2 regions of the Lysinibacillus sp. IITD104 genome follow, and region 2 is predicted to be linked to the other one. Evidence: riboswitches for the same ligand, from Rfam matches in the RefSeq annotation. Region 2 holds a riboswitch; the other holds the start of a gene.

What was found. A riboswitch is a leader RNA that binds a small molecule or an ion and turns the genes downstream of it on or off. The one in region 2 is predicted to bind FMN.
Region 1: it holds a riboswitch for FMN, as region 2 does, so the genes downstream of both, V1L66_RS16530 (ECF transporter S component) here and ribE (riboflavin synthase) in region 2, are expected to answer to the same signal.

The regions. Positions count from the first base shown of each region.
Region 1 is NZ_JBAHYH020000001.1:3,228,208-3,243,536, reverse strand. It holds gene V1L66_RS16580 (D-alanyl-D-alanine carboxypeptidase family protein) at 1-87, shown strand, start outside; gene V1L66_RS16575 (hypothetical protein) at 191-778, shown strand; gene V1L66_RS16570 (pseudouridine synthase) at 1,079-1,810, shown strand; gene resA (thiol-disulfide oxidoreductase ResA) at 2,129-2,668, shown strand; gene V1L66_RS16560 (cytochrome c biogenesis protein ResB) at 2,675-4,351, shown strand; gene ccsB (c-type cytochrome biogenesis protein CcsB) at 4,348-5,529, shown strand; gene V1L66_RS16550 (response regulator transcription factor) at 5,645-6,361, shown strand; gene V1L66_RS16545 (ATP-binding protein) at 6,354-8,129, shown strand; gene sigX (RNA polymerase sigma factor SigX) at 8,208-8,741, shown strand; gene V1L66_RS16535 (hypothetical protein) at 8,738-10,024, shown strand; FMN riboswitch at 10,169-10,355, shown strand; gene V1L66_RS16530 (ECF transporter S component) at 10,574-11,161, shown strand; gene V1L66_RS16525 (sodium-dependent transporter) at 11,403-12,749, shown strand; gene V1L66_RS16520 (STAS domain-containing protein) at 13,162-13,548, opposite strand; gene V1L66_RS16515 (methyl-accepting chemotaxis protein) at 13,587-15,284, opposite strand; gene V1L66_RS16510 (ATP-binding protein) at 15,312-15,329, opposite strand, start outside.
Region 2 is NZ_JBAHYH020000001.1:3,013,021-3,028,349, forward strand. It holds gene V1L66_RS15415 (ATP-binding protein) at 1-405, opposite strand, end outside; gene V1L66_RS15420 (spore germination protein) at 727-2,169, opposite strand; gene ribE (6,7-dimethyl-8-ribityllumazine synthase) at 2,324-2,791, opposite strand; partial or broken gene ribB (3,4-dihydroxy-2-butanone-4-phosphate synthase) at 2,831-3,436, opposite strand; gene ribE (riboflavin synthase) at 3,461-4,099, opposite strand; FMN riboswitch at 4,298-4,423, opposite strand; FMN riboswitch at 4,540-4,665, opposite strand; gene V1L66_RS15440 (YibE/F family protein) at 4,886-6,010, shown strand; gene V1L66_RS15445 (YibE/F family protein) at 6,007-6,783, shown strand; gene V1L66_RS15450 (hypothetical protein) at 6,936-7,217, shown strand; gene V1L66_RS15455 (HAD-IA family hydrolase) at 7,427-8,044, shown strand; gene V1L66_RS15460 (methyl-accepting chemotaxis protein) at 8,090-8,914, opposite strand; gene V1L66_RS15465 (VanW family protein) at 9,013-9,993, opposite strand; gene V1L66_RS15470 (CAP domain-containing protein) at 10,324-10,935, opposite strand; gene V1L66_RS15475 (hypothetical protein) at 11,167-11,796, opposite strand; gene pgeF (peptidoglycan editing factor PgeF) at 11,955-12,719, shown strand; gene V1L66_RS15485 (Ger(x)C family spore germination protein) at 12,756-13,868, opposite strand; gene V1L66_RS15490 (spore germination protein) at 13,865-14,950, opposite strand; gene V1L66_RS15495 (spore germination protein) at 14,979-15,329, opposite strand, start outside.

The DNA.
Region 1 (15,329 bases), 220 kb from region 2:
AAACGTCAAGAAGCAGTCCTGTCGATCTTTTTAGGGGAAGAACGTATTTATGCAACGCCAGTAAAAGTTGAATCAGCGGATCGTTAAAAACGATTTGCTGATTTTTTACATTATTTGATTAATTAGTGTTAAATTTGGTAGAATGATAATGAAGAGAGAATTCTTAATTTTCGAAAAAGGGGTGAGGAAATTGAGGAATGCTTCTATGGAAAGTAAAGGTAGACAAATTCAATTTGGGCTAATAATTGTCTTATTCTTATCAAGTTTAATTGTCCCTGTCATTCTACTATATCCAATTCAAGAGATGCTATATCGACCTAATGAATTTTATTATTTTGCACCTTATTTTAATGCTTATATTATCTTTATGGTCTCTTTATTTGTTATGGCCCTCGTACTACTAATCAATTATTTAATCATACCTAAAACGAAAAAAAGAAAGAATATTCAACGTGGTCTAGTGTCTGCTTCCTTATTAATTGCCTTAGGTTTTATCGCATTAAGCTTTAATACTTATAAATGGATAGATTCGAGAGGTATTCATATGAATCCATTTTTTAGTTTAAAAGTAAATTTTGTCGAGTGGGAAGAAATAGTGAAAGTTGAGCAGGTAAATCTAGAAAAAAGTGGAGTGACAAAGCCTGATCATCTGGTTTTTACATTTCAAGACGGTTCAACAATTGAGGAACCTTTGGCAGGCAACATGATACTGGCTAAAAACTATATAGCCAATGAGTTAAAGCAACGTGGCCTAACAATTGAAAATGTATACAAATAAAAGCTGCCGAATGGTAGCTTTTTTTCTGTCAAAATAAACATTATACAATCGATTCGCATGATTACCAAATGAGTATACTGCTAGTAAACAAAACAAAATCTCGGTTCAAATGTTAAGAAATTAGCGAATGAGAAATTATTTGGAATACTCAAATAAAAATTGTGAAATTTGTTTTTCTTTAATAATGTCTAAAAGTATGACATAATTTTCACAGATTAGCGGGAAAAATAACCCTATTCATTGGATCGAAATCGAATGATGACGAACGTGTCAATGTGAAAGAAAACTAGAGGTGAAAAAATGGAAAGATTACAAAAGGTCATTGCCTATGCAGGCGTTGCGTCAAGGCGCAAGGCAGAGCAATTGATTTTAGAAGGTAAAGTTAAAGTAAATGGTGTAGTGGTTCGTGAGTTAGGAACAAAGGTATCTAATTCCGATACAATTGAAGTAGAAGGTGTAAAACTAGAAAAAGAAGATAAGGTATATTTCTTACTTTACAAACCACGTGGAACAATTTCTGCAGTTACAGATGATAAAGGACGCAAAACTGTCACAGATTTATTTCATCATATTCCGCAACGTATTTTCCCAGTTGGTCGTCTTGATTATGATACATCTGGATTATTGCTATTGACAAATGATGGGGAATTTTCCTATATGTTGACACATCCGAAATTTAAAATTGACAAAACCTATATCGCTCGTGTCAAAGGTGTGCCAACAATTGAAGGGCTTAAAAAGCTTCAACGAGGGATCAAATTAGAGGATGGTAAGACAGCACCTGCTAAGGTAAGCATGACATCTTTCGATGAAAAAGCGGGCAAAGCTATTTGTGAAATCACGATTCATGAAGGGCGCAATCGCCAAGTTCGTCGTATGTTTGAAGCGATTGGAACACCCGTTGTCAAATTAAAACGCGAACGCTTTGCTTTCTTAGATTTATTTGGCCTTGCTCCAGGAGAATACCGTGAATTATCAAAGCATGAAGTAAAGCAACTACGTGTGTTAGCAGAAACAGGAAAGCTTGATTAATGCTATTTTGCCAGAAGAAAGTGTGGATACCACAAGAGGTATTTGGATGTTTACACTTTCTTTGTGGTGAAATCGTTCATAAATCATTCATAATTAATAGCTAAGTGTTTTTGTATCATTTTGCTATAATAGGTGAGAATAGTACACCTAGTAGCAGTTTGTTCAAAAAAGCTGTAACACATTTAATCCGGTATTGTTGACGTCAATGTGAAAGAAGCTTTTACATACTTATAGACGTATAGAGCATGAAAAAGTTCTATTTGTCTCTTCCTTATGTAAAAGCAAACGCAAGCCGTAATTGATAGGGGGTTTATTAACTTGGAGAAAAAGAAAAAACGTCTTGTACTGCGAACTGTCATTTTAGCTGTGTTAGCGTTGGCAATCGGGTACACAGTATATGGAACAGCAACAAAGGAAAAAGTAGAGTTAGTAGCAGTAGGCTCTGAGGCACCTGACTTCACGTTAGTAGATTTAAACGGTGAAAAACATAAATTGTCGGATTATAAAGGGCAAGGGGTATTTTTAAATTTCTGGGGAACTTGGTGTAAGCCTTGCGAGAAGGAAATGCCTGCGATGGACAATCAGTATCAAGAATTTAAAGATCATGGTGTACAAACATTAGCTGTCAATATTGCTCAAACAGATTTTGAAGTACAGAATTTTGTCGATCGATATGGATTGTCATTTCCAGTAGTTATCGATAAAACAAAAAGTGTTATGACTGCTTATAATGTAGGTCAATTACCTGCAACAGTGCTAATCGATCCAGAAGGCAAAGTGGCCAAAATTATTACAGGTGAAATGACGGAGAAGGATATTGCTTCGTACATGGAATTAGTGAAGCCAAATAAGGAGTAAATGACGATGGAAAAAATCATTTGTGCTTGTGGTCATAGTAATCCATACGGCACGAAGCTTTGTGAGAAATGTGGTCGTCCTTTAACCGAGGAAGAAAAACAAAATAAGGTTGTTGATATGCGCTATGATGGTATGGCCATTCGCTCCAAAACATATAACAAATCATTTGTTGATAAAATATGGAATTTCTTCTCAAGTGTTAAAGTTGGTATATCCTTAATTATAATCACATTAATTGCTGCTTCAGTCGGAACATTACTACCACAAGAGTTTTACGTAAAAGCTTCTGATATGGAGAAGGGGGCTTACTACGCAGACGTATATGGTACATTCGGTAAAATCTATTATACGTTGGGGCTTTCGGATTTATATAGCTCATGGTGGTTCCAGATTTTGGTTGGTATGCTAGCGGTATCAATTATAGTGGCAAGTCTTGACCGAGGCATTCCACTTTATAAATCATTAAAGAATCAACGTGTTAAAAGACATGAAAGCTTTATGAAGCGTCAGCGCATTGTTGCAGAAGGACAAGTGTCAGCCAGTGCGGAGGAAACGCTTGATAAAGTGGCTCAAAAAATGACTGAGATGAAGTATTCTGTTCGTCGAGATGGTAGCGCTCTCTTAGCTGAAAAAGGACGCTTTTCTCGTTACGGTCCGTACATAAACCATGTAGGTCTCATCATTTTTTTAGGTGGGGTCATGCTACGTCTAGTCCCAGGATTCTATGTTGATGAATCGATATGGGTGCGTGAAGGTGAAACACGAGCTATCACTGGAATGGAAGGCTATTTCATTGAAAACCGTGATTTTATTTTAGAAACACATGATAATACACCTCAAGGCGAGCAAGTTAAACAGGGTGTGAATGTAGTGGCTAAAAACTTCCAGACCGATATTACACTATACAAGCAACCTGAAGATGCATTACCAGGTGATACGGAAAATCTAGAAAAAGTAAAAGACTATTCCATTCGTGTAAACCATCCTTTGAAAGAAGATGGCTTTGCGCTTTACCAGATGGATTATCGTCTAAATGAATTAAAACAAATGAACTTTGAATTAATTAATAAGACGACAGAGAAATCATTAGGTAAGGTAGAGATTGATTTAACAAATCCTAAAAAGGAATATGATTTAGGGAATGGTTCATCCGTTCAAATTCTTGTCTATACACCTGATTTTGATGGATTTGAAAATGGTGAACCTCAGACTAAAACGTCTATTCCAAATAATCCTGCATTTTTATTTAAAATGACTACACCAGAAACACCTGAAGGAGAAGTAAGCTTTGTTGAAATTATGCAGCCTCCTTTAGAACCACTTGGTGAAAATAAATATAGAATGAAATTTGCTAGTGCAGAAATGCGTGATATGTCAGGTATTACAGTACGTAAAGATAGTACCATCCCTATTCTGTTTGTTGGTGGTGTCATCTTTATGATCGGTGTTGCGATTGGCTCTTACTGGAATCATCGTCGTCTATGGCTTCAAGTGGAACCAGACGGCCGTGTGTTAATGGCTGCCCATGTCAACAAAAATATGTTCAGCATGAAAAAGGATTTAGATGCTGTTACAACATTTGCTGCATTGCCTCCATATATAGATCAGTTAGAGAAAGATGAGGCTAGCGAAGAGTCCACAAATGGTGGCATTAAAGAAAAGGAAGGTGACAACACCTTATGAGTTTGATTGACATAAGTGGAAACTTACTATTTGTAGCATTTATTGCTTATCTAGTAGCGACATTATTATTTGGTGGTTCAATTAAGCAAGCGAATGCTACTGGTAAAAATACTGATAAATGGGGCAAGCTTGCCATTGTGGTTACCATTATTGGTTTCCTATCACAGCTTAGCTATTTTATTACTCGTTGGATCTATACAGGACATGCGCCAGTAAGTAACATGTTCGAATTTACAACTGCCTTTGGTATGTTCATTGTCGGCGCGTTTATCTTAATTTATTTTATTTATCGTTTGACTGCACTTGGATTAGTGGCATTGCCAGTTGCGCTTTTGATCATCGCTTATGCAGCAATGTTCCCAAAAGAAGTAAGCCCGTTAGTGCCTTCTTTACAAAGTCATTGGTTGACAATTCACGTTATTACAGCTGCATTAGGACAATCTATTTTAGCGATAAGTGCTGTGGCAGGACTTATTTACTTATTAAAAGTAGTTGATTTAACAAAGCCTTCTAAACAACGTTTTTGGTTAGAGGCCGTTATGTACTGTCTTGTAGTAGTTGTTGGGTTTGTTGCAGTTACATCTACATTTAGTGCGATGGATTATGAGTCTAGCTATAATTATGTGGATAAAGAAGGAACTACTCGTAAAATTATTTACAATTTACCTCCAGTATTCGGTATGAATGAATATGAAGTGATAGAAGAACATGGCATGTCGCCATTAGTAGAAATGCCAGCATTAATTAATGCGAAAAAATTAACAACTGTTGTTTGGTCATTAATGGTAGGATCTGTGTTGTATTTATTAATTCGTTTAATTGCTCGCCGTCGAATTAGTGCCATTTTCCAACCACTTGTTAAACGTGTCAATTTACAATTACTTGATGAAATTGGTTATCGTTCAGTGCTGATTGGTTTCCCTGTATTCTCCCTTGGTGCTTTAATCTTTGCGATGATTTGGGCACAAATTGCTTGGAGTCGTTTCTGGGGTTGGGATCCAAAAGAAGTATGGGCTCTTATTACATGGTTATTCTATGCAGCATTCCTGCATTTACGTCTATCAAAAGGCTGGGAAGGTCGAAAATCTGCTTGGTTAGCATTAATTGGTTTCGGGATTATTTTATTCAACCTAATTGCTGTTAACTTAATTCTAGCAGGTTTACACTCCTACGCGTAACCTGTGAAGCAACAAGCCTTTTCGCTGTAGCGAAGAGGCTTTCTTTTCTTTTCAATATGTGTCACACCATGTACAATAGAAGTTAGAGAAAGATTGGAAGAGAGGGATCGTGAAAGTGTCAGAAAATATTTCAGTATTAGTAGTAGATGACGAGGATCGTATTCGCCGCTTATTAAAAATGTATCTTGAGCGTGAAGGATACCTTGTTGACGAGGCCGAAAATGGTGAACAAGCGATCGAGAAATCTTTAGAAAAAGAGTATCACTGTATTTTACTTGATATTATGATGCCTGAAAAAGATGGGCTAGAAGTGTGTGCGGAAATTCGAGAGCGCGCAGCAACACCGATTATTTTATTAACTGCCAAAGGCGAAGAAGCGAACCGTGTACAAGGGTTTGAGCTTGGTGCAGATGACTATATTGTAAAACCATTTAGTCCTCGTGAGGTTGTGCTACGTGTGAAGGCTATTTTACGCCGTTCACAGGCTTTCTCACCAACGACAAATGCGTCTTCTTCAAAAGATTTAGTGGTGTTCCAACATTTAATGATTGATCATGATGCACACCGTGTGACTGCAGAGGGCATTGAAGTTAATTTAACACCGAAAGAGTATGAATTGCTATACTTTTTAGCGAAATCGCCAGACAAAGTATTTGACCGTGAACAACTACTAAAAGAGGTATGGCATTATGACTTCTTTGGTGATTTACGTACAGTGGACACACATGTAAAACGTTTACGTGAAAAGCTCAACCGAGTTTCTGAAAACGCTGCTAAAATGATTGTGACGGTTTGGGGCGTTGGATACAAATTTGAGGTTGTCAATGAATAGAATATGGAATAGTGTTGTCGGGAAGCTATGGGTAACCATATTGCTTCTCGTTTCATTTGTATTATTTGTTTTCACGGTGTTAATGCTTGAATTTCTTCAAAATTACCATATGCAGCAAGCAGAAATTTCATTGCGGCAAACAGCTGCAACGGTAGCAAGTATAGTAGATGACAATGAAACAGCCGAATCTACCTCGGAATTATTAAAAGATATTTTACCTACAGGGACCAATGCATTGATCGCTATCAGTCATGTTGAAGTGTCCTTTGCGATGCAAGAAGGTGTCAATAAAAAAGAAATACAAGATACCATTTTAGCCAATAAATCTTTTCATGAAGTGTTTCAATCAGATGAACCGATTATTAAAGAAATGATGATGCCTTCTTCAACTGATCAAGAAAAGATGGAATCTTATGTCGTACTTGGTTTTCCGCTAAATGTTGAAAATGCAGTACATGGAGCTGTCTTCATCTATCAAAGCCCTGATGCGCTACATAAAACGTCTAAGGAAACAACGAAAATTGTCTTTTTAGCAGCCTTCATAGCATTTGTGTTGACGACATTCTTCGCATTTTTCCTTTCTTCACGTATTACTTCGCCATTGAGAAAAATGCGTGAATTGGCTTTTGAAATCGCGAAAGGGAATTTTGAAGCGAAAATGCCTACTACCCAAAATGACGAAATTGGTCAGCTTGCCGTTGCCTTTAACCAAATGGGCCGTCAATTAAAGCATAATTTAGAGGTCATCAATCAAGAAAACGAACAGCTTTCTAATATTTTGACATCTATGACAGATGCTGTGATTACATTTAACCGTGATCGTACAATATTATTAAGTAATCCACCAGCAGAACGGCTAATGCAAAAGTGGTTTGTGAATAAAGGCTCACAAAGTGCTAAACCTATCCCGCCAGAGCTGTATCATATGCTTGATCATGTGCTGATGTTTGAGGATAAACTAGAAGAGGAAATTGAAATGGACGGCAGCTATTATACGTTTACTATTAGTCCCCTTTATAGTGGTGAAATGATACGTGGCGCTGTGGCTGTTATTCGTGATATGACTGAACAACATCGCTTAGAAAAACTTAGATCTGATTTTATAGCCAATGTCTCTCATGAGCTACGGACACCAATTGCCATGCTTCAAGGTTACTCGGAAGCATTGATGGATGATGATTTTATTCAGGATCAGGAAGAGCGTAATGAGATTACCAAAATTATTTATGATGAATCGAAGCGAATGGGCCGTCTTGTGACAGATCTATTAGATTTAGCACGCATGGAATCAGGGCATATGACGCTATATAAAGATGAATTACCGATTAATTCTACATTCGAACGAATCACACAAAAATTTGCGCAGGTAGCAAAAGAAAAGCACGTTCGCCTGCAATTTGACAGTGAATTTAATGACGAGGCTATGATTAATATAGATGAGGATCGCATTGAACAAGTGCTTACAAATTTAGTTGACAATGCCCTTAGACATACAGATGAAGGGTCTGTGACTGTAAAAGTAGAGCAGGAGCCGACATTTGCTAAAATATCTGTTCAAGATACAGGACATGGCATTCCTCAAGAGGACTTACCCTATGTCTTTGAACGTTTTTATAAAGCCGATAAGGCACGTACTCGTTCCAAGGGTGGAACTGGTCTCGGCTTAGCCATTGCTAGAAATATTGTGAAGGCACACTCAGGTAATATAATGGTAGACAGTGTGCTGAAAGAGGGTACGACCTTCACGTTTTATTTACCGTTCGATTAATAACATGTATTGCTATTAATTGGCTGTAACTTCTATGAATGTAAGACGACAAATATTATAGAACGGGGGTGGAGTGCTTTGAATGACTCCGTGTTCCATCGACTATACGATGCATATCACCAAGACGTGTTTCAGTTTTTAATATATTTAGTAAAAAACCGTACACTTGCCGAAGATTTAGCACATGAAGTTTATGTACGAGTGTTGCGCTCGTACGATCAATTTGCAGGGAATAGTAGTGAGAAAACTTGGCTATTTGCTATTGCCAAAAATGTAGCGATTGATCATTTTAGAAAGCAAGCTGTACGCCAAAAGCATTCACATGATTTCTTTGACTGGGAAACGGAACAGCTCCATTCAACCACACCATCACCGGAAGATATGCTACAGGCCAGTGATGAATTTATGCAGGTAGAATCAGCACTTGAAAACTGTACAGGCGACCAAAAAATGGTCATTATTATGCGCTATTTTCAGGACTTATCAATTGCAGAAACAGCGCAAATACTAGATTGGACAGAAGCTAAGGTAAAAACCACCCAGCATCGAGCCATTAAATTTTTAAGGCAACAGCTACAGCCGATTAGAGAACAGGAGGCGAAACGGCAATGACGCATAAGCCATTTGATGATGAACAGCTTGAACATGTATTGAACAATGCCCCTAAGCTTTCTGACCGCCGTTCAAAAGAAGAAATATTAAATCGGTTAATGGCAGATGCTCGCTTGCAGGATAATAGTCACCTTCAAGAAGCGATACAACAACCTATAGAGAATGAAGAAGCACAACAAGAAAGTAAACCTTTGATTCAAGATGAACAACCATCACGATTTAAGTTCCGAAAAATGTCGATTTTTACGAGTATAGCAGCTGTTTTCGCGTTAACGGTGCTCGTTGGCTCCATGGTCATGAATAATAACGCTAGCCAAAAAGATCTAGCTAGTACACCGGAAACGGCTAATTACTCTACATTACAGGAAGATCGTTCTGCTAAAGAGGCCGCTACCCAGGATGAGGCACTTCAATCCAGTATTGTAGCGGAGCATGAGCGTATGTTATCTTTACGGTCATCAGTCTATGAGGAAGATGTGAAAGATGCTGTCGTTTTTCGTATTGGTTTGGCAGGACGTGATGCAGAAAGTGTACCAATGACATATGTGATACCAAATGAGCGTGTAGCAACTGATTTTGGGACGCAAAAACCTTCTACTTTACAGATGTATGAGAAATATGCTCCTCAAATTGATGAAGAAGCCAAAGGGTTTACGGATTATCATCCTTTTAAGGGTGAACTGAAGGAGAAAGATGACAAGCTTGTCCACGTTTTACCAAAGGACAATAACTATGATGTTGCTTCAGCTACCGTTAATGAATACAAAGGTACTTTAGAGGATACATTCTCGGATTCTGAATATACGGAAGTTGAGATTCAAAATGAAGATGGCACACCTTATGAGTTTTCTCAAGAGGGTGAGCCAAGCCAAGCCATGTCATTAACAAACGCCAAACATTTTAATTATTATTTATACCAAGATGGTAATGGGGCAGAATATCTATCACCAGATTTCCGTCAAACATTTGCTAATGTTACAGAGGCACTTACATTAATGAAAAACAAAAATGATGATGTTTATGTAACAGTTGTTCCTGAAAATGTGACATACACGGTGAAAGAGGAAGCAGAAGGTGTAGTCGTTACATTCGATATCCCTTTAGATTTAGCATCGATGGAGCCAATTCGCGCTACCCAACTGATTGAGGCTATGATGTTAACTGCTGCTAGCTTTGACCAACAATTACGCTTAGATAATGTGGTCCAAGAAAGCTGGGAAGGATTCGATTTAAAAACGTATTTGCCAAAGCCTGTGGGGCCAAATAAACAATATATGCCTTAGCCAAAATCAAAAATGGAGCATTCCTGTAACATGGAATGCTCCATTTTTACAATACATACAAATCTAATCGGATTTTTTTTAAGCAGAACTATTTACTTTTTCTTGATAATTAATTATAGTAAGGTTGTAGTATAAAATAATATGATTCATCTTCGGGGCAGGGTGAAAATCCCGACCGGCGGTAATAGAGTGGTGAACCGTTAATGTTTTTCATTAACTCGAATGGTTTATGCTTCGCTCTTCAGCCCGCGACCTGTGCAAATTTATTTGCATGGCTGACTTGGTGTGATTCCAAGGCCGACAGTTAAAGTCTGGATGGGAGAAGATGGAGGTACGATCGTCATTCATTGTTATGAAATGAACTATGACCGAGCGCTTTTTTTGTATGACTTTTTAAACAGTGCTTAAAAAATAGTTTATGTTGACGCTTATTCGTCATGCCTTTCTCCCTTGTGCTTTTCATGCATAAGGGTTTTTTCATGCTAACAATTGAAAGATCGTCACCTTTCTTCTTGCGAGATTGAATCAGCAAAGAGGAGAGAGTTTTCTATGAAGAAAAATGTTAAACTTCAATCGTTTATTACGATTGGCATGCTGAGCAGTATTTCGTTTTTATTAATGCTTTTTAATTTCCCAATTCCACCATTCCCAGCATTTTTGGAAGTCGACTTTAGTGATATGCCTGCATTAATAGCAGCCATCACTATGGGGCCTGTGGCTGGTATTTTAGTAGAATTATTTAAAAATGTATTGGATTGGATTTTCTCGGGAACGCCAACAGGTGTGCCAGTAGGTCATATTGCCAACTTTGCAACAGGTATTTTATTTATTTTACCAGTAAGCCTTATTTTTAATCGCTTTAAAACAATTGCTGGTCTTGTTGGAGGTTTAGCGACTGGAACAGTTGTAATGGCGGTAGGCATGAGTGTTTTAAACTACGCAGTATTTTTACCGATGTACACATACTTCTTAGGTATGGAGCCTGTTGTAGGTGATTCGCTTTATAAAATGATCATTGCTGGGATTTTACCATTTAACATTGTAAAAGGTATTTTATTAACGGCTATTATGGCGTTTTTATTTACAACAATGCGCAAATGGATCGACCGCCAGCGTTCTATCTATATAACAAAATAATTTTTACTAACCTCGGGTAAACATACCTGAGGTTTTTTGTTGGAAGGATTGAAGGATAGGGGAAAGGTCTGATGGATAATTTACTAAAAGTGAAGGATAGAAAGGCAAAACTAACGGATAATTATAGAAAAAAGTAATGGGATAAACTAGCTATCTAGTCCTTTATAATTACAACCTAGTCGAAAGCTATATTTTCATGTAAAATAGAGAAGAGTTTAGAATGTTTGAGGAGTTTGAAGAGATGAGTGGAAAAAAAGGACAGTGGTCTAGTAAATTAGGTTTTATTTTAGCATCAGCTGGTGCGGCGATTGGACTAGGGGCAATTTGGAAACTTCCCTATGTAACAGGACAAAGTGGTGGAGGAGCATTTTTCCTTATCTTTGTGTTATTTACCTTGTTAATAGGACTACCGATGTTATTGTCCGAGTATGTTTTAGGACGTGGTACACAATCCGAGGCTGTAACAGCGTATAAAAAAATTGCTCCAACTAAGCCAGGCTGGGCTTGGATTGGTCGAATGGGCGTGCTAGGCTGTTTTTTATTATTAACTTTTTATAGCGTAGTTGGAGGTTGGATCTTTATTTATAGCGGGCTAGGTGTAGCTGGCGCGGTAATTGATCCAGCAGTAGATCCAGCTGAACTATTTGGAAAAATTATAGGTACGCCTTGGATTACGCTAGTTGGACTAGTGTTGTTTACATTAGCCAACGTACTTGTGATTTCATTAGGTGTACAAAATGGAATTGAAAAGGCCAATAAATGGATGATGCCGTTACTCTTCATAATGTTCATTGTCCTTGTTGTGCGTGCAGTTACATTAGATGGGGCAATGGAAGGGGTAAAATTCTTCTTATGGCCTGATTTCTCGAATATTACAGGTAAAGCATTATTAGAAGCCCTAGGACAATCGTTCTTTGGGTTAGCAGTAGGCTTTTCTTGTCTAGTTACATATAGCTCTTATTTAAAAAAGGATGTCAGTCTTCCGAATTCAGCGGGTTCTGTAGTGTTGTTAACCGTGCTTGTTTCATTTTTAGCAGGTTTAGCGATTTTCCCTGTGGTGTTCGCCTTTGATTTAGAGCCAGCAGCGGGTCCGGGTTTGCTATTTATGGTGCTGCCAACAGCTTTTAGTCAAATGCCATTTGGTGAAGTGTTTTTAGCCATGTTTTTATTGCTATTTTTATTTGCTACATTAACGTCATCATTTAGTTTATATGAGATTATCGTCGCGGCATTTATGGAGCATAGTCAGAAATCCCGACCGATGTGGACGCTTTTACTTGGTATAGTCGTATTTATTGCAGCTATTCCAGCAGCACTTTCTTCGAGTGTATTATCGGATATAATGATTTTTGAGAAAAGTATCTTTGATGCAACCGATTTTTTAGTGTCGAATATCATGCTTCCATTAGGGAATTTATTCATTGCTATTTTTATTGCCTATGTAGTGGATAAAGAATTTGTGAAGAGAGAATTGCTAACGGGTAGTCAAATGGGGCAAGGCTATTATTCTACATATCGTATGTTAATGTTAGTTGTTGTACCGATTATTATTCTCGTTGTGTTTGTTAATATGCTACTGCAGTATTAAAGAAAAACAAAACAGTCAATTGAAAGGTAGAAATGGATATCTGTTGCTTGGCTACTTGCTTTCCTATCTAACCAAAAAAATCTAATCTATTTAGCAAAGGTTTTCAAATAAAATGAAGGTGTTCATTACTCTTTATGTAGAGGTGCTGTCAATCACCACTTCTCCACATTGAAATCGCTATGCTACTATGAAAAAATGGTTGATTGGAGTGGAGCCAGGGGTCAAAGATGAGACCCTGGAGCGAATGGAAGTGAGTAAAGCGGCTCATCGGACGCCCCCTAGACGCTGGCGGAACGGAAATACCTTTCACCTTGCAAAGTTGCTTTTTCTGCCGTGGACATCTTCTTTTTTTAAACATGAAAAGGTGTATTCCGTCTATTAGGAATACACCTTTTTATTATGGTTACAAAGATTAATAATCGTTAAGTGATAGCTCACCTAGCCAATCTTCTTTAATAATCTTCCTTGCTTGTTCTTCGCTTTTGGCAATAGGGAATACTTTATCAACCTGTGAAATAGCGAATAAGTTGCGAATGAAATCATCGACGACAATAATGGCGATTTTCTTATCTTTTACAGACACTTTCTTAGCAAAATTAACGATCATACCGAATCCAGTACTATCAATATTTGTTACCTTTTGCATATCGATAATGTATCCATGCTTTGTGTCTAAGCTAAGTGTTTGAAGCTCTGACTTTATTTCTTCAATCATCCCGTATTCTAAATCGCCTGTAAACGCAATTACAATATAATCAGCCTTTGTGTCAATATTCATTGCAATTTTCTTCTGATTCATCCTATAGCGCCTCCATTATTCTTTTCTTGTTTGGGGATTTATTCAAACTTAAATTTATTCACTTCATTTTGTAAATTATCAGCAATTGATGATAACTCATCTGAGCTTTGTGTAATTTCTGCAACAGTCGCATATTGCTCTTCTGAGGTTGCTGCAATCTCCTCTGTAGCTGCGGCAGCGTCCTCAATGATACGAGAAATATCTTGAATTGCTTGTTGTACGCTTAAAGAGTTGTCGTTAACATGTGTAAATGCAACTTTCATTTGTTCGACGCCTTCCTCAGTTTCGACAACTTTCTCTACGATTTCCTTAAGGGCACTTCCACCTTTATTGATGATCGTAACCTGCTCCTCGACAGCCAGTAAATTGCTTTCCATCGTTCGTACGGTTACAGATGTTTCAGCCTGGATATCATTAATAAGATTTGTAATTTGTCCTGCTGCTAAACTTGACTGCTCTGCAAGTTGACGAACCTCTGATGCAACGACAGCAAAGCCTTTTCCTTGATCACCTGCTCGTGCTGCCTCAATGGCTGCATTGAGTGCTAACAGATTCGTTTGTTCTGCGATCCCAGTGATAACGGTAATAATACCACCAATTTCTTCAGAGCGCTTGCCTAATTTTTGGATAGAATCAGTTGCATAAGACACAGTTTTTGTAACATCACTTAGATGCATAATCGCTTCATTGATGGCTTCTTCTCCTTTACGTGCGATATGAGTGGATTCGATAGCGCTATTTAAAGTGATTTCAGCCTTTTGTAAGCTCTTTGATACTTCTTCAATCGTTTTTTGCATCATTGAAACTATTCGTTCAGCCTGATCAGATTGAGTGGTAGTACCAACGGCGATTTCATTCATTGTTAGTGCAATCTGATTAGATGCTTCACTTGTTTGATGTGATGATTCTGCCAAAGTGTGTGACGACTTTGCAATTTGGTGTGCACTACCAGCTACAATCTTTATCGTCTCTGTTAAATGATTTTTCATACTACTAAATGCGCGTGCTAATTCAGCGATTTCATCTTTGCCTTTAGGGTTTAACAGTTTAACATTTAAATTTAGTTCTGCTAATTCCTTGGCATTGGTACTTAAAATGTTAATAGGATTTACAATTTGCTTTTGTAAGAACCAACTAATTCCTCCGATCATTACAATGGCAATCACTAAGGAAATAGCTACATTCTCCAGTGCTGATTTTGTTGCAATGCTTATATAAGGAGCGGTAGGGACAGCGGTTGCCCATACACCGATCACCTCGCCTTGACTATTTACGATAGGATCATAGGCTGCTTGATGCAAACTTCCTAAGACATTTGCAGAACCGATAAAGCGCTTTTTTTCTCCGAGCACAACAGTTGCAACCTCGTCAGAAACCTTTGTATTTAAAGCACGCTCACCATTATCCACTATATTGGTACTGATACGAGTATCGTTTTGAAAGATGGATACAGCATTCCCATTTGTAAGTTCTCCAACTTTATCAGCCACCTCAAAGTTTTCTACCATATTGATATCGCCTTTATAGAGCTGATTGTTTTTTATGGACCATTCTCCAGGGTATTTAGCATCTAAATATTCATAGCTCAATTGTATATCTGATAAAAGCTTTGTATCAGCACTTTCTAATAGATTGTTCTTGGCAACAAAAAAATTGACGCCTGCTAAAAGGGAAGTAAGTAAAATAATACAACCAAATATAAGCAGATTCATTTTCTTTCGTATAGATAACTTCATTAAAACGCCCCCAATTTTACGTTTACTTTATAGATGAAACTTTTT
Region 2 (15,329 bases):
ATAGGCTTTTTCAACATGCTTTGCAGGAACAGTACAAACCACTCCTATACCGAAGCCCTCTTTCATTTCTTTTGGCATCCCTGTAATCATGGCTATTGATACTTCAGGATTGTCCACCTTTAAGGTGTATACGAATAGTGCACCTAGTTTTATCCTTGCGTCGTTTAAATAATTTCTTACTTTCCAATAATAATCATTTTCCTGTGGATTATTTAAAAATTGCTGATAGGCATCGGTATCGATGGATGCAGCAATAGAACGGGCTGCCTCTAAACTTTGATTGGCAATCGACTCTTCAACGGTCTTTTTTATTTTTACATAGGATGTAAAGATGTTTAAACTTGTAAACAAACATAATAAAATCGTTGATAGAATTAATATTAGTTTTATTTTTCTATTTTTCATAAAAAACGGTACTTCCTCATCTATAAATATTCTAGAATATTATTATATTATAATTAACTCTATTTTTTGTTTGTAAAGCAAACATTGCTTGTATATCCTACATAAATTAAAACACAAAATCAATTTTTATTTTATTCATACCCAAAATTACACACTGTAACAAATAGTTTAATAATCCTTGACAAGAAAGTAAACTAAAAAGAAAAGTAATAACTTTTTATGTCTCATTTCCTATTTAAATGGAAAATTGAAAAAACCACTAAAGCAAAGGTATCAAAAAAAGATCAGGTATCGACAATACCTGATCTCATCACAATATGCTTATTTTTTTCTTGAAGTCCGCGTTTGATCTTGCGGCTTTAGAAAGGTAGGTCGTTTACTATAGCCCTTTGGAGATAGTCGCAATAGGGACTTACGTATATTGCCCTTTTCAAAATCGGCACTAAAGTTTACGTATGGCACTCCCAAGACTCTCATATTCGCAGTGTATAAAAGGATGAAAAACACGGATATAAAAAAACCAAATAATCCAAAAAACGCCGAAGCCATAATAATGATTAATCGAAAAATACTCATAGCCGTCACAAAGGATTGATTGACCAATGTAAATGCAGCGATGCTAGAAATGGCAATCACAACTATCATTGAGGGGCTTGTAACACCTGCTTTAATCGCTGCATCCCCAATAATTAGTCCCCCTACCACACTAACTGAGCCACTGATTGCACTAGGAAGGCGCAAGTTAGCCTCTCGAAACAATTCAAACATAAATAGCATCATTAAAATTTCTAGAATGGTTGGAAAGGGCAATCCTGACCTCGATTCTACAACCGTAGCAAGTAGAAGAAACGGAAGCTGCTCTTGATGATAAGTCGTCAATGCAAGCCAAAAACCTGGCAGTAGCATACTAATTAATATCCCTACAATTCTGAGTAATCGTTCCAATGAGCTGACAATGATTGGGTACTCATTATCCTCTGCCGATTTAAAGAGCAACATAATATTTGTAGGTGTAATTATGGCATAGGAAACACCATCAATCATTAATAGTATTCTTCCTCTAATTAATGCCTGCATAGCAAAATCAGGTCTTCCAGTATAATCATGTCTTGGAAGAATTGTCGCTGTCTTTTCGACTGTTTCCATTAATAAGTCACCATTGATAACAATATCCGTATCAATTTTTTGTAATTGAAGTTTAATTTGTTCCAGCATATTTAAATTCACAATGTCTTCCATATAAAGTATGGCTACTGTTGTTTTAGAACGCTTGCCAATTTCTAATGTCTCTACACTAAAAGAATTAGTAGGTAATCGTTTTCTTAATAAAGCAATATTAATAAAAACATCCTCTATAAAGTCATCCCTTGGCCCCTTAACCACTAGTTCGAGTGTTGTTTCTCCAGGCTCTCGATTGGGTCTTTTTGAAATATCACTAGAATAAAGTAACTGATTTTCTTCAAAATACAATAAGACATGGCCTTTATAGACCCTTGTCACTGCATCCTCTTTCGATAAAATCTTTTGTAAATAGGGAATGTGTAAATGCTGTTCGATTTCTTCCTCTAGCATGTCCTCCGTGACATTACTTAACAAAGATTGAACACGTTGAACAACCACAGTTTGAAGTATTTGCTCATTGACCATTGCATCACAAGTTATCAAATGTACTGTATATTGCTGAAAATTATATTGTTGGAAAATCACGTCAGCAGAGCGTTGAAATAGTGATTTCAACATTTTCAAATTAATCAATTGTTCCATTGATGAAATACTTCTCATCTCCTACTGAGCCAGCTCAAGATTAGTACATTTATGAAAACAATCACCTTCAATAAATACACTTAAGCATATTTTTCCCATGGTTGTTCAAAATATTCAAAGAAACAAATGTTGTGACGAGCTTTTCACTTAGTCCTTATCCAATCATTTTCTTGAGATTTGCCATCTCAATCGCAGACATTGCAGCATCATAGCCTTTATTTCCAGATTTCGTGCCTGCACGTTCAATTGCCTGTTCTATATTTTCAGTAGTGACAATACCGAAAATAACAGGTACATTCGTTGATAAGGACACATTGGCAATGCCTTTTGCCGATTCATTACAAACATAGTCATAATGTGTTGTAGAGCCACGAATAACAGTACCTAAACCAATAATAGCATCATATTTCTTTGTTTCTGCCAGTTGTTTCGCAATAAAAGGAACTTCAAAAGCCCCTGGCACCCATGCGACATCAATAGATGCTGAATCAACCCCATGACGAGTTAAACCATCCATTGCTCCATCCAATAACTTGCTAGTAATGAACTCATTAAAACGACCTACAACTACTGCAATTTTCAAATCTGTTCCAATTAATTGTGCTTCAAATGTTTGACCCATTGTTCTTTCTCCTTTTTACATAGAAATTTTAGATTTTTTTGTTGATAAGAGCTTACGATAAGCAACCAATGCTTCTATTGATATCATTTTTAAGCCATGATGTGCAGCGAATTTTGTCAGCTCTTCAAACCGAAGCATGTGTCCATCATCACCCATGATTTCGCAAATAACACCTGCAGGTATACTCTGACAAAGCGTCGCTAGATCAATCGCCGCCTCTGTATGCCCTCTTCGTTCGAGCACACCATGCTCTTTCGCAATCAGCGGAAAAATATGGCCTGGTCGACGAAAATCAGTCGGCTTAGCTTGCCTTTCTAGCATCCTTTGTATGGTTAACGCACGCTCAAAGGCGCTAATCCCTGTCGTTGTTTCTACATGGTCGATGCTTACCGTAAATGCGGTTTGATGATTATCCGTATTGTGCTGAACCATTGGATATAAATCTAGCTTTTGTGCAAGCTGCTGCGAAATCGGCGTACAAATTAAACCTCTACCATTGGTTGCCATAAAGTTGATTGTTGCTGGTGTGATGAATTCAGCGAGTGCCAGAAGATCTCCTTCATTTTCCCGATCCTCATCATCAACCACCACAATCATATTGCCCTGCCTTAAATCCTCTAGGGCTTCTTCAATTGAATGTAGCACGACTATCAACTCCTATTCTGTGATTTAAAAACCATGCTGTGCTAAATAATCTCGTGTAATCGCTGGCGTTGTTTGCCCTTTTTTTAATTGCCCTATAATGTATTTACCGACTAAATCGGTTTCGATATTAACGATAGCTCCAACTCTCTTCATACCTAAAACAGTTTCTTTGTAAGTATGAGGAATGAGTGAAATCGTGACACTATTGGCTTCAACATGAAAAAGGGTTAAGCTTGTGCCATCAATTGTTATGGAACCCTTTGGGATACAAAAGTTGGTTAGTTCTTCTGACATTTCGATATCAATATAAACGGCGTTTGCTACTGATCGTTTTCGCAAAATTTTGCCGACTCCATCAACATGACCAGCAACAAAATGACCACCAAATCGTCCATTAGCAGGCATGGCACGCTCCAAATTAACAGAATCACCTATTGCCAGCTGCTGTAAATTTGTTGCTTTGACTGTTTCAGGCATAACATCCATCGTAAACTGCTGTTGAGTAAAATGTGTCACCGTTAAACAAACGCCATTGACCGCTATACTGTCACCAAGCTTAACATCCTCCGTTATCTTGGCTGATTGAATCGTAATTTTCATACTGTCCCGATCGCTTTGCACGGCTTTTATGATACCAATATCCTCTACAAGTCCTGTAAACATTCCATCACCTACTCTACTTTATTAGCACTTCTATCCTTTACTTTTAAAGTTGATCCACCTGTTTTTGTGCCTTATCCTTCTCCCTTCTCTCGTTAGCAATAAAAAATAAAAACCCCTTTCATCAAAGGGGTTTTGGGAGTATAAGACATCAACAAATAAGCCTACTTGAAAACAATTTTTTCATAGACTGTCATCTCATTTGTTCTTCTCCCATCCAGACTATCACTGTCGGTTTTGGATTTGCACCAAATCAGCTTGCGCTCACGGACTTTGAATTGCTTCATCACCGCCGATTGGGAATTTCACCCTACCCCGAAGAACATCTTCTATTCAATTGTAGCTAAATAAAAAAACTTCCCAAAAGATGATTGGGAAGTGATGTAATAAATGCATAGTCAAATAAACCTTCTAAACTAGAATCAATTTAAAAAGTTCGCATTTTTACCCTTCTCCCATCCAGACTGTCACTGTCGGTTTTGGATTTGCACCAAATCAGCTTGCGCTCACGGACTTTGAATTGCTTCATCACCGCCGATCGGGAATTTCACCCTACCCCGAAGGATATTTTTATTTAGCTAGTTTTACGATAACACTATTTTATAATATTATCCATCCTTCTTTTTAAAATTTTTCCGCAGCATCAAATTTAAGCAGCTCTAACGAGACTTAATAAATGTAACAGACATGATAAAAATGATGACATTTAACCTGTTTATGGAACTTCTTCATCCAAAAAACGTTCCTTTACAAGTGACTATTCAGTCTAGCCGTTTGGAGGTCATTTACTTGACATTTTTAAAAAATATATCGTTTAAGCAAGGTATTTTCTATGCCCTATTAGCACTCTGTTGTGGGCTTTCAATTTTTTTCATACATCATAATGAACAATTTTATGATCGACCGATAGCGGAAATAACGCAAGTGGCTGTAACAGAATCGGAACCGATGACAGATATGTATGAAAATGAGGATTATTTGTTTACACAGGAAATCACGGCCATTATCAAAAATGGACAGCATAAGGGGCAATCCATTTACCTGACGAATGACTATTCTTCCTCTGGTGCTTTTGATCAAGAATACCATGTAGGCAATGAAATCTTTGTTACAATAGATGATCGCGCCACACAATCAGCTTTAACAGGTACCATCCTCGATTTAAAACGTGATCAAACCATGGTAATGATTGCATGGATTTTTATTTTTACCCTACTCATTATAGGTAAAAGACAAGGCTTATTTTCTATCATTAGCTTAGGTGTCAATGCTGTGATTTTATCATTCGCATTAGATCTTTATGTGAAGCATGGGAGCGTAAGCCTGTTAGTAGTCAGCGGCATTTGTGCCCTGCTATTTACGATTATTTCGCTCCTACTTATTAGTGGATTGAATACAAAAACATATGTAGCCATCGTGTCCACACTTTTAGGCACTGTTATAGCGCTTATCATAAGCTCTATTGTAATGTGGTTGACAGGTGAAAATGGCCTTCGTTATGAAGAAATGCAATTTTTAACACGTCCCTATCGTACCGTCTTTATGGCAGGTTTATTTATTGGCTCACTCGGGGCAGTAATGGATGTTTCGATTACAATGGCTTCCTCAATTTTTGCTTTATATGAGCAAGATCCTACAATCTCTGTCAAAGCACTTAAATCTTCAGGACATGAAATCGGTAAAGATATCATGGGTACGATTACAAGCATTTTATTCTTTGCCTATCTTTGTGGCTCCATACCTATGATTATTCTCTATTTAAAAAATTCCTCCACATTAGGACTTACATTGTCCTTGAATCTTTCTTTAGAATTAGCCCGTGCCTTAGCAGGGGGTATTGGTGTTGTCCTTACGATTCCTATCAGTCAGTATACCGCTATATTTTTCATTAATCGAAAGAGGGTTCAAGAATGAATGTTATCGTCTTATTAGCAGTTATTTTATTTGCGTTGATGGTGATAGTAGGAGGTAAACAGGGAGTACGCTCATTTCTTTCTTTATTCCTCAACTTTGGTGTGCTCTTTGTCACCATCTTTTTAATGACAAACCCTAAAAATAGCCCAATCATCTTGACGTTCATAGCCTGTACGATCATTAGCTGTATTAGTCTTTTCTATATCAATAAAACAAATAGTAAAACCATTACAGCCTTTATCTCAACAATGGTGACGATTGTTGTATTACTGCTATTTATTACCTTAATAACGGATAAGTCGATGATCCAAGGGTTTGGTGAAGAATCAACTGAAGAAATCAGCATCTTTTCTCTCTATATTGGTGTTAATTTTGTGCAAATTGGTGCATCAGTTATTATTATGAGTACGATAGGTGCCATTATGGATGTGGCTATTTCTATCGCTACCTCCATGCACGAGATTTTTTATCGCAACCCTTCAATTAGTAGAAAAAAACTATATACAGCTGGGTTAAGTATCGGGAGAGATATATTAGGAACCGATACCAACACGTTATTTTTTGCTTTCTTTGGTGGCTATTTAAGCTTATTAATCTGGTTCAAGGACCTCTCCTATTCGATTGGCGAGATTGTTAACTCCAAGGTTTTTAGTGCCGAAATGACAACCATTCTTTGTGCAGGTATCGGCATTGCACTCATTATTCCAATAGCCTCCTCTATCAATGCCTATTATTTAATTCGAACACGCGAAAAAACAGAAAAACTTTCGTAAACAGTTACGAGCACCTATCATGCATATGTGATAGATGCTCGTTGTTTCTTCTCTTATCACTCAAAAAATGAATGCTACGTCAAAAAAGTTTGTCCAAAATTTACGCCTGGTACTATACTTGTTGTGATTGGCCATGGACTTTATGAGTTGGGATGGTATTAGCCTCTGTCCAAACAAATACGCTGAATGCCTTACCTAGACAATGCTTTCCAGATGGTATTGCGATTACACAAACCACTCAGCAGGTATCTGGTGCAATTGGTATTGCTGTAATGGTATCGTTGTTCTCAGCAAAACAACAGCAGCTCCTAAGTGACATAACAACTAATACGCAAGAAGCAGCGGCATCAGGTTCAGCCTTTGTCTTTACTATCAGTTTTGTATTGGCAATAATGAATGTCATACTCTCTTTCTTTTTGAAAAAAACACAATAATGCCGAGGTGTCTCAATGTACTTTTGAGACACCTCCTTTTGTTGTACCATTTTCATTGCAATCGCCGCATTTTCTGATAATATTTACCATAAGATGTTTACGTACGCTCAAAATGGTTGTTATTACAAGAATACTAGATCGCCCATTCCATGTAACATTTTTTAGCATAGAACGTCAATACAACGAGATGAAAAAGGAGAAAGTTTGCAATGAAGCATATTATCTTTGATTTTGATGGGACGCTGGCAGATTCTACTGCCGTGTTTGCATCAGCATGGAATACTTTAGCCCAAAAATATAAATTTAAAGGCATTGAATTGAAGGAAATTGATACATTAAAAAAATTATCAATTTCAGAACGCAGTAAATTATTTGACTTCCCAATGTATAAATTGCCTATGATTTTACCGCAATTTTATAAATTGTATCGTCAATCATTAAATGATGTTCATCTTTTCGAGGGAATGAAGGAAGTATTAATAGAGATTGATAAAAGAGGCTATAAAATCCTGATTATTTCCTCAAACTCTAAAGAGAATATTTTAGAATTTCTTAAAATGAACGGTATTCATTGTGTAGCAGATGTACTTTGCTCCAACCGCATTTTTGGTAAGGACAAAGTAATGAAAAAGTTTTTAAAGGAAGCGAATGTCGACTCGTCTGACGTCGTATACATTGGAGACGAGCAAAGGGATATTGTTGCGTGTAAGAAAGCTGGTGTACCAATTATTTGGGTGGAATGGGGCTATGATGCCAAAGAGGTCGTGCAAAATGACGAACCGGAATACAGTGTCACAACACCACAGGAAATTTTAGAGATCATTTAATCATGAAAAGGATAATAGCACTTGTCTATTATCCTTTTTATATAACTATCCTTTGATGTCACTAATTTGCATTAGCTTTTCTGCTGTACGATTAACCCCTTTGTAGGCATCTGTTAATTCATGCATACTCGCAGCAAACTGCTGTGTAAACGCTGCAATTTGATTAGATGATGCATTGACCTGATCGATGGATTGTTTAATGTTTTCTAGTTGCACAGTTATACTATTAGCACTTTCTGTACTACTCTGGGACATTTTTTGTATTTCAGACGCGACCACCGCGAAGCCACGCCCATGCTCACCTGAACGTGCCGCTTCTATCGATGCGTTTAGACCAAGGATTCTCGATTTCATAGCTAAATCTTTTACTAAATTGACAATCACATTAATTTGTTCAATATCACCTGTCATCGTTTCTGAGAAATTAGATAGCTCTTCCAGACGATTGTAGACATCCTTACTGGCAATGGCTAATCCTTCATTTGTAGCTGTCATTTCTTCTACAGCACTTGAAAGCTCGGTTGCCAATTGACGCATACTATCCATTTTTTCGTTCGAAATAATGGCACTTACTACGCCAATAATACGTCCTCCTTCAAAAATAGGCTGGGCAGAGGCGATATAGGCCATACCAAAACCTTCTGCACTACGCTCCTCTTTCACAAATTTCCCTGAACTTAACGCTATTTCTGTTGCTGTACCTCGATATTTATGTACTGGGTCACCAACCCCAACTTTTAAATCAACCTTTTTTCCTGGTTTGTAGGCAAGCACGCTTTCCGTATCTGCCACGATGACACAAGCATCCTCTGGGTAAGTTGCTTGGTATAAATCAATCGAATCAATTGTTGCTTGTAGTTTAGGATGCATTGTCTTTTCCTCCCTAAAATTTTCTGAACTGTATCAATTTAACTATAGCATGCGATCCAAAAAAAGACACCAACGTGCAGTGGTGTCTCGATACAACATTATGATTTTTTCAATAATTCTACATATTTTTCTGCCGTTCGAATTTCAATTGTTAGAGAATTGTCCTTATAGCTTGCCTTAATTAAAAATGGTACATCATTTGAGTTTTGAAACCTAAAATCTAACGTATCATAAGAAACCGTAGCATCTCTTCCTTTTGGGACATATCCTACATCTAACGAATGATGATGGCGCTCAACATATTTGATGGGAATTTGGTCAACTGCATTAAACAAGGTGGAAGAAGTTTGACAGATTCCACCACCAATTCCCATGACTACCTTCTTATTAATAATTTCAGGTGCGGGTTGATAGCCATTTGCCTCATCTCTTGGACCTACAATTGTATTAAAAGAAAAATAATCGCCACTTCCTACGATCACATTATGAATGGCTCTGGCAGAAAGCTCTATATTTTTATTTCTTCCTAAATCAGCACGATTGAAATAAGTTGTATAAGATGCAACAACCACTTCCTCTAATAAAGGAAGATCCTCAAAATAATAGCCACTTTCTGTTATATAGAGCGGCATTTCTACCTGACCCCCAGTCGCAGAAGCTTCGATAATACGCTCCACTAGCTCACTTTCCTTTAAAATGATTTGCGGCTTCCCCTTGATCACTTGCCCGTTTTCATCCAAACGATCAAGCATCATACGCTGATCATAGCCATTTGATGTGTCCGTTCCTCTCGCCCATTCCCTTGCTAATTGCTCTAGATGTTTTTGATAGGCTTGTGGGTCTGTATCAAAGCCAAATTCCTTTGGAGATATCGTTTTAAGTACCTTACTCGTAGTTGGATCAACAACCTCTACAATAGGATCAATCATTTGTTCTTGTTCATATGTAACAGGTTGCTGTACTTCCTCACGTTGTTGAATTTCTTGTTCTAGCTTGTTATGATGGACTGCTTCTTTTTCACAACCAACTAGACCCATCATACAGATAACGCAGCATGTAGCTAACCACTTGTTTTTCAACCATAAACACCACCTCTATCTTCATACTACAGTGACATCTTATTCGTCTATTGCTCATAGTGTGTTGTTTTTTGGTTATTTTTATTTGTCAAGACAGCAAAAACTCGCTACATTATCCTTACGCCTGACATATCTCCAGATAGTTTGAGGTTTTGAAAGATGAACATCAACGTGTAAAGTTCTTTTTACATCCCAATTCCTGTACTTGACTAACACTTTAAAATTTGCCGTTGATATAGGAGGAATGATTCGAGAAAAAGAGCATCTACTAGCTATCCCAAAAGCCAATAGATACTCTTTCTTTTTCAACTCTATTTTATAAACAGACTTTTATTTTTGAATAAACATTTGTGTCCAGTAGTTACCGTCCTGTACATAGCCTACACCAATATGCGTGTAGCTTTTATTAAGGATATTGGCACGGTGCCCTTCACTGTTCATCCAGGCCGTTACAACTTCCTGTGCGGAGCGTTGGCCCTTCGCGATATTTTCGCCAGCAGATTTATACGTAATACCGAAGTTTTTCATCATTGTAAAAGGTGTACCATACGTTGGACTTCTTGTATGGTCAAAGTAATTTTTATCGTGCATATCTTGCGACTTATATTTAGCTACCCTTGATAGCTCCCAATCTTCTTGCAAAGCTGCCAGACCTACTTTTGCCCGTTCTGCATTGACAAGTTTCACAACCTCTTGTTCAACTGTTGCCTGTCCTTTTACAGGGACGTTAATTTTTTGTCCTGGAGAAATTTGATTTGGGTTGGCAAGTTGTGGGTTGGCATCAATTAATTCCTGTACACCTGTTTCTGTTTTTAAAGCTATTTTCCATAGAGTATCACCAGATGTCACTGTATAGGATTCGGCGGCCATTGCCGCAACTGGCACTAATAATGAAGTTGCTACAACTGAAGCTAGTGCTGCTTTTTTTATTTTTTTAAACATGTTAATCATCCTTCCTAATTGCTCTACCATTATCGTAAATAGTTTCTGAGCCATAATCATCACAAAATATTTGGAAGGATTTTTACAATTGTATGACAAGCTCACCATATGTTTGATTAAAGCCCTTTATCTCGCTATTCTTTACCATTCGGCTTGTCATCAAGTTGCAATATGATTGTAATTGGCATACATTACTAATAGATTCAGCGATCAATAGCTGCACAATATATCCTATTTTGCTAATTGCTTACGCTGTAATCGATAAATTAAGAGAATATAGAGCCAATCATAAAAGAGCGTTGCTACAGAAATAATGGTAATTAATGGTGTGCGGAAGTATAGATAAAAGCCAACCGCTGCAAATAATGTACCCACCATCTTACAAACTGCTATCCCCATTGATTGACCAGCTAAATTCCCTCTTTGCAATAATAAAGCAATAAATAGTCCCGACATCATAAGATTTTGGAAGAATGCTACATACTTACCTTCGAAATCTTGAAATTCATAGACTATACCTAAAATGATCAGCATGCTAAAGATTAACGTGATCAAAAAGGAGAAATACAATAGCTTTTTTGATAGCATCTTACGATATTCATTTGGAGCATAACGTAAAAATTGCATCAAAATAAAGACATCCAATACAAACCAAATCAGCGTAATATAGCGTTGGAGGTCATTTTGTGGGTAGAAAAAGGCAAAGATAAATTCCCATGAAATATTGGCACAAATAGCAACCATAGGCATGCCATAGCTTTTATCTTGCCATCCCTTATAAATAACAAGTATATATGTAAAAATCCAAAAAAGACCCATGCCTACTTGGCAAATTAATAATATATCTTGGTCACTCAACATACACGCTCTCCCCCTCTCTAGCATTCCTTCTACTATATGAGGAAATCAATTCTTTATGTCTAAAAGTTTGCTAGACGGGTAAAGGAGTAGCTAAATATTAAATGACGGCAACCTATACATTCCATAAGCAATCCTATATAGTAAAACGAGGTGATTGAATGAAAATAAAAATGTATATAGATAATGAGCAAATTATCGCGGGGACTACCTTAAAAGATGAGATGGAAGTAGAACACAATAATATGGCTTTGCATAGTTGCCATGATGTTCAAGCTATCATTGACAATCGTCAACATTTAGCCACGACATTGAACTGTGATTTGCAAAATTTTATTTGTACAGAGCAAACACATAGTGCGAACTTTCATAAAGTCACATTAGCGGATCAAGGACGTGGAGCTGCGCAAATGGATACAGCGGTGAAGGATACAGACGCGCTTTATACAGTAGAGCCTAACTTACTATTATGTAGTTTTACGGCTGATTGCGTTCCAGTTATTTTCTATAATGCTGTGAATGGACTTGTCGGTGTGATTCATTCGGGATGGCAAGGAACAGTCAAAGAAATAACACCCAAGCTGTTTCAGCATTTAATGAATGAAGAACAGTGTCGACCTGAGGACTTTCATGTTCAAATCGGGATGGCGCTGAGTCAGCAGAAATTTGAGGTAGACGCAGATGTTTATGAAAAGTTTCACAGTCTTGGTTATGCCGAAGAATTTATGTATTACAATGCAGAAACGAAAAAATACCATATTGATAATCAGCAGACAGTTAAAAGGCAATGTGAGCTTGCGGGTATTCCAGCGAATCAAATACAACTTGATGAAACCTGTACATTCCTTAGTCCCGATGGCTTTTCTTATCGTCAAGATAAACAAGCTGGAAGACATTTAAGCTTTATTATGCGAAAAACACAATAACAGCAAAGACCCTTCTTATCGAATGGGTCTTTGCTGTTATTTTAAAGTACCTGTACTAATAATGGACGTTTCTACATGGACGTTCACGTCTAATTTTCTAATAAGCTCTCTTGTTTTTTTCGATGTCCATTTTCCATGATGATACATTCTAAATTCTTCACTTAAGCCAGCTGGGTCTACCTCTGTTTTATTTAATCGCGCTAAAAATTCACTAATATCCTGTTCAAGCTGTTTATTTACATCTTTTTCTAGATCACTAATACTTTCAACTGTAAATAAATGTGATTCTCTTTCTCCCTTATATTCGCTTAGCGTACCCTTTATTTTTAAGAAAATCGTTAATTTGGGTGATTCCATATTTTTATTACTCTCTTTTTTCACACTGCTCTCGATTAAATCAATCATTACCTTTTCTTCCCCATGTCCCGCATTTAAATCAAGATGCAAAGGAGCAAGGTTTTTCTGTCCACTTAAAGCTTGAATAACTAGTGCCTCCTCAGGTTTAATTAATTCATGCATCTGATTCCCTTTAAATATGGCAACGCCTTTAATCTCTAATTTTTCCCCACGTTTTTCAACATAAGGTAATACTGTATCAACTACTGGATTGGTAATCGAATACATAAAATCATGTATATTGGTATTTGGATTAAAAGCAGTATTTATACTAGGCTCTAATAGATTGTTCAAATAGAAAGTAATACTCGGCTTATCAGGATAATCCCCTTTTAAAATCGCTTCCGCATTATCCTTCACAACAGCTATCAATACTTTATTACCTACTTCCGCATTGCGATACAAATGCTGAACGATTTTTCGAACATTCCCTTTCCGTGCAAAATCTTCATTTACTAAGACAACTCGCAATTGATTGAAGACTACTTTCTTATCGGATTGCTTTTCTATTTCCACGATGCCGCTTGATACTAAATCTGTTGTGATCGAAAAAATTTGTGTGTCTTTCTCTGCTTGTGGAGAATATTGGGGAATCGCTACTGTGAGTCTCATCTGGTCTTCATCGATATAGTCAAAAGCCATCGAGTCTACCATCCCAACATCCTCTAAAGGAACTTTTAATTCTTTTTTAGAACAGCCTGCGAGTAAAACTACAATCAAAAAAGAAATGATGCATAGACGCTTATTTTTCATATCTGCACCTGCTTTTTCCGAATAACATATATCAGGATTAAAAACACTGGCCAAATGACCAGCACATAGCCCACATAATTACTTGCCATAAATAATTTCTCTTGGAATTCACGCGAAAAGGGCATTTTTATAATAATAAAAATGATACAGGCGATGATATACAACTGATAACTTTGTTGCTTTTTCTTTTTAAGGAGGGCATCCACTCCCCGTTTTGCACACCATACATAGGCTGTGACCGAGGATAAGATGAGGAAAACCCAAAGCGTAATGCCAATGATATCGATTCGTTCAATAAAGGTAAATTCTCCTGCCTTAAATAGGTTTAATACTGAAAACTCTACATTTTTTAATTGCCACTCTGAATAATACATGACGCTAATAGCTGTTGTGATAAAGCATAAAAATATACTAATCCAAATACCGATTAAGGAATGACGAAATGCCTTTTTTTGATCGATGATATATGGAAAATAAAATAGAATTAATTCGTAACCAAGGATCGAAAAATACCCTTGCTTTAACGCTTCATAAAATTCCTTAGGCGTAAAATTAAATAGAGGCAAAAAATGACTTGGATCACCTTTTTCAATGGCCCAGCGCGTAAAATAGAATAATCCAATAGTAATAAAAAATGTCATTATACAAAACCGTGCAATAGATTTAATACCCCCACTTACAATGTAAATAAGTAGCAGTAAAAAGCAAAGGACAGGCATGGTGATGGTTTGTTCCTGCAATGCTGTACTTTGAATTAAGTGCATATAATTACTAATAATCCCTGCACTAAAAATAATAAATTGAATAATGACGAGTAGATTTATAAATTTTCCGAGCCATTTTCCCAATAATATTTCATTCATTCGAAATAAATCATCATTGGGAAACTTCGAACAAAGCCATACCATCGCAAATAGTGTCAGGCTAGCAATCACACCAAAGAGAAGAGGCATAAATGATTGTGTGTAGCCCATAGGACTTAATTTCTGAGGGAGCGAAAGGATACCGGTACCAATCATAATACTTTGCGCTAAGAAGATGACATGATAACGATTTAACACCTTTCCTTTTGTTGTATTCAAAGTTAACCACCTCATTCCCATTCTGACACTATTTTTTCTGTGCTTTTGAAATACCAGTTTTACTTCTTATATATTTAGTTGGAAATCGCATGACACTATCCAATAAATCGCTTGGCTTTCTTGGAATGGCAGGTGTCATATAATGCGTTCCTAAAGATTTGAGACTTAATAAATGGTGGATTAACCACGCAAAGGCGAGCATCTGTCCAAACAAGCCGAATAATCCTGCTGATAAGATAAAAATATAACGGATAAATCGGCTCGTATTACTCATTAAGAAAATTGGCGGTAAGAAGGAAAGTAGCGCAGAGGTAGCGACTAATACAATGAGTATGTTACTGAGTAATCCAGCTTCTACGGCCGCAGTACCAATTACAAT